DNA from 3 places in the Marinifilum sp. RC60d5 genome. Region 2 is predicted to be linked to each of the others. Evidence: riboswitches for the same ligand, from Rfam matches in the RefSeq annotation. Region 2 holds a riboswitch; each other region holds the start of a gene.
The links. A riboswitch is a leader RNA that binds a small molecule or an ion and turns the genes downstream of it on or off. The one in region 2 is predicted to bind cobalamin.
Positions count from the first base shown of each region.

Region 1: it holds a riboswitch for cobalamin, as region 2 does, so the genes downstream of both, ACT3CE_RS08965 (ABC transporter substrate-binding protein) here and ACT3CE_RS06875 (ribonucleoside triphosphate reductase) in region 2, are expected to answer to the same signal.
Region 3: it holds a riboswitch for cobalamin, as region 2 does, so the genes downstream of both, ACT3CE_RS13330 (TonB-dependent receptor) here and ACT3CE_RS06875 (ribonucleoside triphosphate reductase) in region 2, are expected to answer to the same signal.

Region 1 covers NZ_JBQTGK010000003.1:341,714-344,932, reverse strand. Annotated here, with positions in the region: gene ACT3CE_RS08970 (iron chelate uptake ABC transporter family permease subunit) at 1-580, opposite strand, end outside; gene ACT3CE_RS08965 (ABC transporter substrate-binding protein) at 584-1,768, opposite strand; cobalamin riboswitch at 1,856-1,995, opposite strand; gene ACT3CE_RS08960 (hypothetical protein) at 2,089-3,087, opposite strand.
Region 2 covers NZ_JBQTGK010000002.1:703,260-706,478, forward strand. Annotated here, with positions in the region: gene ACT3CE_RS06865 (hypothetical protein) at 1-12, shown strand, start outside; gene ACT3CE_RS06870 (DEAD/DEAH box helicase) at 127-1,248, shown strand; cobalamin riboswitch at 1,438-1,620, shown strand; gene ACT3CE_RS06875 (ribonucleoside triphosphate reductase) at 1,729-3,219, shown strand, end outside.
Region 3 covers NZ_JBQTGK010000005.1:135,813-139,031, reverse strand. Annotated here, with positions in the region: gene ACT3CE_RS13330 (TonB-dependent receptor) at 1-1,960, opposite strand, end outside; cobalamin riboswitch at 2,097-2,307, opposite strand; gene ACT3CE_RS13325 (4Fe-4S binding protein) at 3,017-3,219, shown strand, end outside.

The sequences.
Region 1 (3,219 bases), on a different contig from region 2:
ACACTATAAAACTTTGAATTTGTTCTGGATCGCTAAAATATTGTAAAATATTAACCACAGCTCCGGTAATGGATCCAAACATGATTCCAATAATAAGTAAAGAAACACTATCGGATATTCGAATGGAAGCCAGAGCAACTAAAAAGAAAACCAATGAGGCTCCTGCTACTGCTGCTGCTACCAATGCCCAACTACCTAAAAAAGCTGAGATTGTTCCGAAAAGGACAGGAACAATTGCCGAGGCCATAACCATTAATGCAACTCCTAAACTAGCTCCCGAACTAATTCCCAAAACATAAGGTCCGGCCAATGGATTTCGAAATAATGTTTGCATCATTAAACCTGTTACCGATAATCCTGCACCTACAAAGATGGCAGTTAAGGCTTTAGGCAATCGAAAGTTTAAAACTATATAATTCCATGAATTTTTCACATCTCCACCAAAAAGTATGGCAAATACTTTCTTAAATGGAATATTTACACTGCCAAATATCAAATCCAATAAGAAAACACTTACTATTAGCAGAAATAACAGACCAAATAGTAATGAAATCAGATTTTTACTTTTGTTAACTGTCATTTTTTATTTTAATTTCTGATAAAAATACAATTCATGATCTTGTAAAAGCTCAGGATGTAATATTTTAATCACATCTTTAAGCACCACATCTGGTTTCATTATTCCCGATTCGTACCAATCATTTGCTCCCCTATCATTCATGCGTTTGGTATAACAATAAACTTCTTTGTTTTTGGAAGCCTTAAATAAAGCATACCTTTGATCTAAATCTATTAATTCTTTCATTGTTCTACATTGTCCGGGACCAAACCATATATCAGCATCGCTTTGTTTATCAAAAACGACTTCAAAACTTAGGGGAATACTACCACTTGATTTATCGGAAAACCAGCAATAATCTGCTTTTGCATCGCGCAGCAACTGTGCAATATATGATTGCCCACCGGGCATATACCAGGTTCCTTTAAAATTATAGCCACATAGAACAGTAGGCCCAATATTTATGTTTGTGAGCAAATTTTGTGAGTCATTATAGCGCTGTTCTATTTTATTAAAAAGTTTTTCGGCTTCGGCTTCTTTGTTAAAAAAAGCTGCAATAAATTTTGCCCATTCGGCTCGTGCTAATGGCGATGATTCCATCCATTCTATATTATAAGCTACCGGCAAACCTGCTTGCATTAATTTTGTTTCTCGCTCGGTAATTTTCATGAAACCAGCTACCATTACCAAATCAGGATCTAACTCAACAATTTTTTCAAAATTAAGAGTCTCGGCATGTCCAACTGTTTGTATTATTCCATCCTGCGCTTTTTTATTCAGTTGCTCATCATAAATTCTATCTTTTAGTGAGATAGCAGCAATTTTATCTTCCACACCTAAGAATTTAAGAATTCCTATTTGTGTACTCGACAATGCTGCAATACTTTTAATGGGTACATCGACCAGAAGACCATCTTTAGGAATTTCTGTTTTTAAAAGCGAGCCTTTGTTTTTCAAATAATATTTTTGAAAAATTTTTCCCGGATTCCAGGGATCCCAAACAATCAGTTCTTTTAAACCATTATCCAATAGTTTTACCTGAAAACCTTTGGCATACTTTAATTTTGTTTGATGATAAAATAAAGAATCATTAAAAGATTCCTGACTAACACTTTCATTTGTTTTAGCAGATTTACCTGACTGACAAGATGAAAATCCAATTAGAATTAAGAATCCGATTCCTAAATAAAAAGATCTTACTAAATTCATTTTCTTCCACAATAATTGTGGGGAAAGTTGACCGAAAAATACAATTTTCAAAATCATACTTTCGTTACTCAGTTCCCCGAAGTTACGAAACATCTTATTTATCAGGCAGGTATTCCGACTTAGCTTGCATATTCATGAAAGCATTACGGCTGCGGGGACAGTTTTGGGTTTTCACCAAATTCCCTTTTCATTCCTCAAACAAGGAAACCTAATTGCTGCAAATCTATGTATTATTTTGGACATAACAGATAGAATAAAATATCATATAATAATGATGCAGTAACTTTTTATCTATTTTATACAGACTTAAAAAATTCTTTCTACAACAAATTATTCATTTGAATATTTAATTTCTCAGAAAATTCATCCATATTTTTAGTAATAAATTCGTGAATTACAATATCTGGCTGAAGCTCGGATACGATTTCCTTTACTCTGGAAGTTTGAAAAGGTAAATGCTGATCAATTTTTAGAACATGATTTCGTGCACTTGAATATTTCTCAGAAAAATTAAGGTCTGACCAATTTTCAGGCAAGCCTTTTTGCACTTGATTAATCTGATAATTGCCCGACAAACTGCAATTTAAATGCAGACTCTTAATTCTTTCCTGCACATCTTTAGACAAACGAGATACTCTATCAAGAACAAAATCAATAGCCTCATCTTCACAACGCAAAGCAATGTTTGTATTCATTAAATGACCAGTATCAAGTAAAAAATTCCAGTTCGAAAAATTTAACCTTCCTGCGAAATCATCTACTTCTGCAGGAAATAAAAAATCTAAACCAGGCCACCACAAATTCTCTATTGCAAGAGTAACTGGAGGTTCTCCATTTGGAAACTCTTGTACTGTCGTGTTCAGCATATCAGCAAAATTTGCTAATACCTCTACATTTTTGTAGGTAAAATCACGAGTGAATGCATGTTCTAATTCCACATGTGCAGCATGCAAAACAGCATGTGCAGGATTAAATATGCTAGCATGTTCCCACAATTGCTTTTGACAAGCAATCATTTCCTTTTTATTATTACCCCCACAACAAAATTTTAAATCCTTAGAAGACATTTCGGGAAAATAAGATTTTACTGCTGCTTGTCCTTTTCTCCAAACATCTAACCAGGTAACCCAAAATGGCAAATGAACACTTTTTACAATTTGTTTCGGAATCGCTTCATCAGGAAAATCATAACCAATTAAAAGTTCAACACCATCTAAGTTTTTCTTTTCTATATATTCTGTTAATCCTTTCCAGGCATTCTCAAATTTATTTAAATCTGGTGGATAAACTGAAAAATCAATCAAATTTTGGTACTTCATATATAATAGTGTGTTTTTCCCTCTTATACTAATTTAAAATAGGGTGTAAATAAAAATTCAGTCAAAAATAGTCTTAATAGAGCACATTTACACCCACCCTATTCTATAAATTTGATCACTTTTTTCATGCCA
Region 2 (3,219 bases):
CTTTTTTTATGAAATAAATATACATAGTAACATTGTGTTATAGTTATTCTTCTGTAATTACTAATTATTCATTAATAATTCTAAATTGTTTAGCTTATCTTTGCGGATCATTTTAAATGAATAGGCGTGAAAAATTTTAAAGAACTAGGTGTAAGTAAGGATCTTGTAAAAGGATTGAAGGATCTTAAGATTATTGAACCTACACAAATACAAGCTGAAGTTATTTCGGTTTTAATGAATACAAATACCGATTTAATTGGACAAGCTCAAACAGGAACAGGTAAAACTGCTGCTTTTGGTTTGCCATTGCTACATCGAATTAATCCAAAAGTAGAGAAAGTACAAGGATTAATTTTGTGTCCTACACGCGAGTTGGGTTTGCAAATTTCCAAGCAATTGTTCAAGTTTACCAAATATACCGATAAGGTTTTTACCGAGGCTGTTTATGGGGGAGCTCCTATCGAAAAGCAAATAAGTGCACTTCGTCGTCCTACCCATATTATTGTTGCAACTCCCGGTCGATTAATCGATTTGGTAAAACGAAAAGCTGTCGATTTAACTCATGTTAAAACTATTGTTTTAGATGAGGCGGATGAGATGTTAAGCATGGGATTTAAACCTCAGCTCGATGAAATTTTAGCTTACCTTACTGCTGTAGAAAATAAATGGTTATTTTCGGCAACCATGCCACAGGGAATTATGCAGATGATTAAAAAACATTTTTCGCCAGGTGCACATAAAATTGAGGTGAGTGGCAGAAATGTGGTAAACAAAAATATTAAACATCAGTTTGTACTTTGCGATGATGTGGAAAAGCTATCGGTGCTGATGCAATTTTTAAAATCGGATACCAAAGCCAGAGGAGTTGTGTTTTGTAAAACCAAAGATGCAGTTCAGAAGTTAAGCAAGCAATTACAAGCACAGAATGTAAAAGCTGATGCCATTCACGGCGATTTAAAGCAAATTGAACGTAATAAGGTAATGCGTGCCTTTAAGAACGAAAAGCTGAGAGTTTTGGTTGCAACCGATTTGGCTGCACGAGGAATAGATATTGACGATTTAGCCTTTGTTGTTCATTATCAATTGCCTGATAAAGAGGAATATTACACACACCGAAGCGGACGTACTGCTCGTGCCGGAAAAGAAGGTATTTCTTTGGCTATTGTAAATAGCAAAGAGATGAAAAGCATTCGTTATTTCCAGAAAGCATTGAATATTGGCTTTAGCCAGATTAGAGGAAAAAGATAATGATACGATTAGTAATCTCATTTTAAATGAGAAATACAAAAAATATTAAACCCCATTGGAATTTATTTCTGATGGGGTTTTTACTTGTTATTACAAATAGAAGTTATTAACCGATAAAGCTTATAGAGAATCAGTAGTTTAGTAATTATTGTTAATAACTGTAATTGTGTTTTATTACATAAATTAGTAATATTGTTTTGATTTATAGGTTCTGAAAAGAATTAATAGGGAATCACGTTTAATTCGTGAGCTGTCCCCGCAGCTGTAAGTCCGTTAAGTTTTAATTGAATATGTCACTGTGCCGATAAATCGGGATGGGAAGACCAATTAAAAAGGATAAGCCAGAAGACCTGCCTGTAATGAATTAGTTCGTAGCTTTCGGGAGAAAAGCAGAGAATGAGCACATACAACTACGATGTGCTATTATTCTATATATTTCCCTCAGAAGCTATCATTTTTTCAAAATCAAAAAAAAGTAGAATGAAAATTAATGGTAGTGTGTCCGAGTGTCAAATTCGGAAAAGAAATGGACAGGTTGTTGATTTTAACCTGGATAAAATTAAAGAAGCAGTTTCAAAAGCTTTTCAGGCTGTAGGCGAAGAAAGAGTCGAACTAATCGATTTTTGCGTAAATCAGATCCGAAAAGAAATTGATTTTACAGGAATTCCTAATGTAGAGGAAATTCAGGATTTGGTAGAAAGAACACTTTTTAGATACGACTTGTTCGAAGTAGCTAAGGCTTTTATCTTATACCGAAAACAGCACGAAACAGTTCGTGATACCAAAGAGATGTTTTCCAATTTAAATTTGGTTGACGATTATCTGAATTTGCAGGACTGGAGGGTAAAAGAAAGTGCCAATTCATCCTATTCATTACAAGGATTAAATCAGCATATCTCTACAATTGTAAGTTCGCAATATTGGTTGAACAAAATTTATCCTCAGGAAATTGGCGATGCTCATAAAAAAGGTGCGATACATATTCACGATTTAGGTTTTTTAAGTGTTTACTGTGTAGGATGGGACTTGCAGGATTTAATTATTACTGGATTTAAAGGGGCTTCGGGTAAATTGGTAAGTAATCCGGCAAGGCATTTTCGAACCATATTAGGTCAGGTAGTAAATTTCTTTTACACCATGCAGGGGGAAGCAGCCGGAGCACAAGCATTTTCTAATTTTGATACTTTACTGGCCCCATTCATTAAATTCGATAAGTTAGAAAGAAAGCAGGTGAAACAGGCTTTACAAGAATTCATGTTTAATATTAATGTGCCAACTCGGGTTGGATTTCAAACTCCATTTACAAACATTACAATGGATTTGAATGTTCCTTCGTTCATGAAGGATGAACCAGTGGTGATTGGAGGAAAAGCTCAGGAACTAACCTATGGCGATTGTCAGGCAGAAATGGATTTGTTCAACGAAGTATTTGCCGAAGTAGTTGAAGAAGGAGATGCTAATGGCAGTGTATTTTCATTTCCAATACCGACTTATAATATTACTTCCGATTTTGAGTGGGATAAACCGGCTTATGAAAACATTTGGAAGATTACTGCTAAATATGGAATTCCTTATTTTTCTAATTTTGTAAATTCCGATATGTCGCCTGATGATGTGCGTAGTATGTGTTGTCGCCTACGTTTAGATAAGAGAGAATTAGCCCGCAGAGGAGGTGGCTTATTTGGAGCAAATCCATTAACAGGATCGGTGGGAGTGGTAACCATAAATTTACCTCGATTAGGTTATGAATCTACCAATGAATCGGAATTTTTTAAGCGATTGGAACATTTAATGGATTTGGGTAAAAATAGTTTGGAAATAAAACGCAAGGTAATTGAAAACCTTACCGAGAAAGGTTTGTTTCCCTATTCTAAATTTTATTTGCGTCATTTAAAAAGTAGAAATGGGAAGTTTTGGCAGAATCATTTTTCTACAATCGGAATAGTAGGAATGAATGAGTGCTGCTTAAAT
Region 3 (3,219 bases), on a different contig from region 2:
TTAAAGAATAATCCTTCCAACTTCTATCATATAACAAACGAATATTCGCGTAATTTTGAGCCACTCCTTCTAAATCGATATCATCCGTTTCATTCTTCGCATCTACGAAAGAATATCCACCACCAAAAGTAAAGCCAGCACCAATTTTATAATTAAAAATAAAATCGATTCCTGTTGATTGGGTTTCTCCAATATTAATGTGTCTACGTGTTTTCTTAACTCCTTCAGCTTCATCAGCATCACTTGTTGTTATTGTTTCGTAGGCAATCATATCATTAATCTTATTTTGATATGCCGAAACACTAAGAGATAGTTTTGAAACGATATATTCTACAGAAAAAGAATAGTAGTCCGATTTTTGAGGATCTAAATCTGAATTCCCTAGGTAAAGACTACTCCCTTTTTGATAACGATAATACAATTCTTTTAAAGTTGGAGCTTTAAATCCTTTTGCATAAGTTGCTCTGAAATTAAAGTTATTCATTTTGTACAAAGCAGATACTTTTGGCGTAAAATCGTTACCATACTCTTTGTGTTTTACGTAACGAATGCCCGCAACTAAGGAAAGGTTTTCTATTAGTTTAATTTCATCTTGAGCAAAAACAGATAGCGTATAAGCATCTGCTTTATCGCCAGTAATTCTACCTTCCGATTCTATTTCTTCATTCACATATTCACTACCTACAGTAAACTGATTTGCTTTATTCAATCGGAAAATATATTTCAAATTCACATCTTCACGTTTCTGCGTTGTGTTTAGAACCTTCTCTCCAGTAGTATAATCTTTGTAATCTTGATTGTATTTGTAGTAATATTTAAACTGATCGGAATTAAAATCAACAGTTAAATAATCGGTTTTATTTGTTCTAAATTTCGCTCCAGCAGAATACGAATTATCCTTGTAATGGTATCCATAGTTTCTTACTGTGGTTGGTAACTCTACGTCTTTCTCATACATCGACCCCAAAACATAAAAACTCAACTTCTTACTTACATCGTAATCAAATCGCTGACTTATGGTGTAATCGTTATACGCATTTACTTGTTTAGCATCGGTCTCCACCAATACATCATCAGAAGGATCATCGTTATCATTGTCCTCATCGATTTCGAATTTACTTAACTGCCAGCCGTCAGATTCTTTTCTTGAATAAGAAGTAAGAGAAGAAAAACGACCTGAATTTATACCGACTTTATTGTGATATTGTCGTGTTCCATATTCGCTTACACGTGTATTGCTTTCGGCATAAATCTTCCGATTCGACTTTTTCGTGATAATATTAACAACTCCTGCAATGGCTTCTGAACCATACAATGAAGAGGAAGCTCCTTTTACCACTTCAATTTTCTCAATATCATCGGGGTTAATTCGGTTCACATCATTTTGACCACCAACATCTCCATACATTCTTTTTCCATCTACAAGAATAAGAATATAATCGTTACCCAAACCATTCAATTGAATAAAGGATCCCATATTACCAGGGTTAAAGTCGAAAGAAGGACTAATGCCCGACATTAAATCAGCAAATCCCGATGCCGATACTGCTTTTACCAATTTCTTACCAATTAACTCGGTTTGCACGGGAGCACTTTTTAAATGGTGAGGAGTTCCTGTTCCGGTAACAACCACTTCGCCCAATTGTCTTTTCGATTTCTCTAACTGAACATTAAGAGTGTTTGCACCTTCTTTAATTTCTATGGTCTGCTTTTTTCTTGCGTAACCCGAGTAAGAAACAAAAACATCGTACTTCCCAACTTTTAAATTTCTTAAGGTATAAGTACCTTCTCCGTTGGTAGCTGTTCCAATGGTGGTTCCATGAAAATAAACATTGGCACCAATTAATGCTTCCTGTCCAAGTTTGGAGTTCACTGTTCCCGATAAAGATCCGACTTGTGCCAATAAATTCTGGCTAAGTAATAACAAAACACTAATTAGAATGTAATTTCTAAACTGCATGATAGAGTTGTTTTTAATAAAATTTTAAACATCACATCTTGCTGCCTGGCGTTTACACAAACACCGAATTAATAAAGACAAATACTGAACATGCTTGTAAGTTCAATACTATACTTCGATTCCCGGAAGCAAAATATTTAATAGTTACGACTTGGCAGGTCTCCTGACTTTTCTCAATTTTTACGGCCTTCCCCCCTTACGAGAGTGGCATGCAGCATAAAAATTCTGTTTTGCAAATTGCAAAATGAGAATTACAGTAGCGGGTACTGTCCCGGATTTTCACCGGATTCCCTTTTCATTCCCTCAGATGATAACCTGAGTAGAACACCAAAATCGATGCAAAAGTATTATATTTTTAGAAATATCCGCTAAGGAATAAACTTAAATCAAACTGTTGTAAAGCAGATTGTTAATACACTTATAAATACTATGTTTAGTATTTGATATTAATCTGATAAATATCAGATAAGTAAAATAAATATTTATTTAGATTAAACTATCAAGATATCCAGCATAAGTAATTTTTGATATTCTACACTTAATAAGTCTTCTTAACTTTGGAATTCGTGCTCTTATTGTATTCGACATTTCCCAATTCTCCATTCAAATTAGTAATCGTTGTCCTTTAATTTCCTCATTATTTTCTATTTTTTTTACTTTACCATATTTCTTAATTCTACTTCCCTATTAAAAGATCATATAATCTATTCGAAATCTGCTTTAGAGGTTCTATATGTGGAAAATTACCGGTAAAGTATGTAGACTAAAACTATGGCTGTAATTTCTTAAATATCTATTAAAAAGGTAGTACTCTTATACCTTTTCAATAGAAAATAGTACGTTTTTATATTTATTAGACCTGCAAAAAAAACAAGAAGTAAACAGTACATTTATTGAGATTAACTTATTGACAGTTATTAAAATTTATTAGTTGAGAAGTGTTTGTTTCTTGCATAAAATAAAGGAAGCGTATTGTCAGATAAAAATTGTTCAACTTTGGTTGATATGTACTATTTGAATATCTTAGCCATCTAATAAAAGTAGAGGTTGATAAGCATGTCAAAAAAACAGATAGTTGAAACAATATATACTTACAGCTTAGTAATTCTATTGCTTGTGGCAATAGCTTATAGAGGTGGTCGTACACATTTTTTTACTAAATCAGATCAAATCGAAGTCACTGTTAGTATAGAGTCTGTACAAAATCTCTTTCCTGAGGCAAGTTCTTTTCACAAAAACAAGCTCAATATAATAGAGAT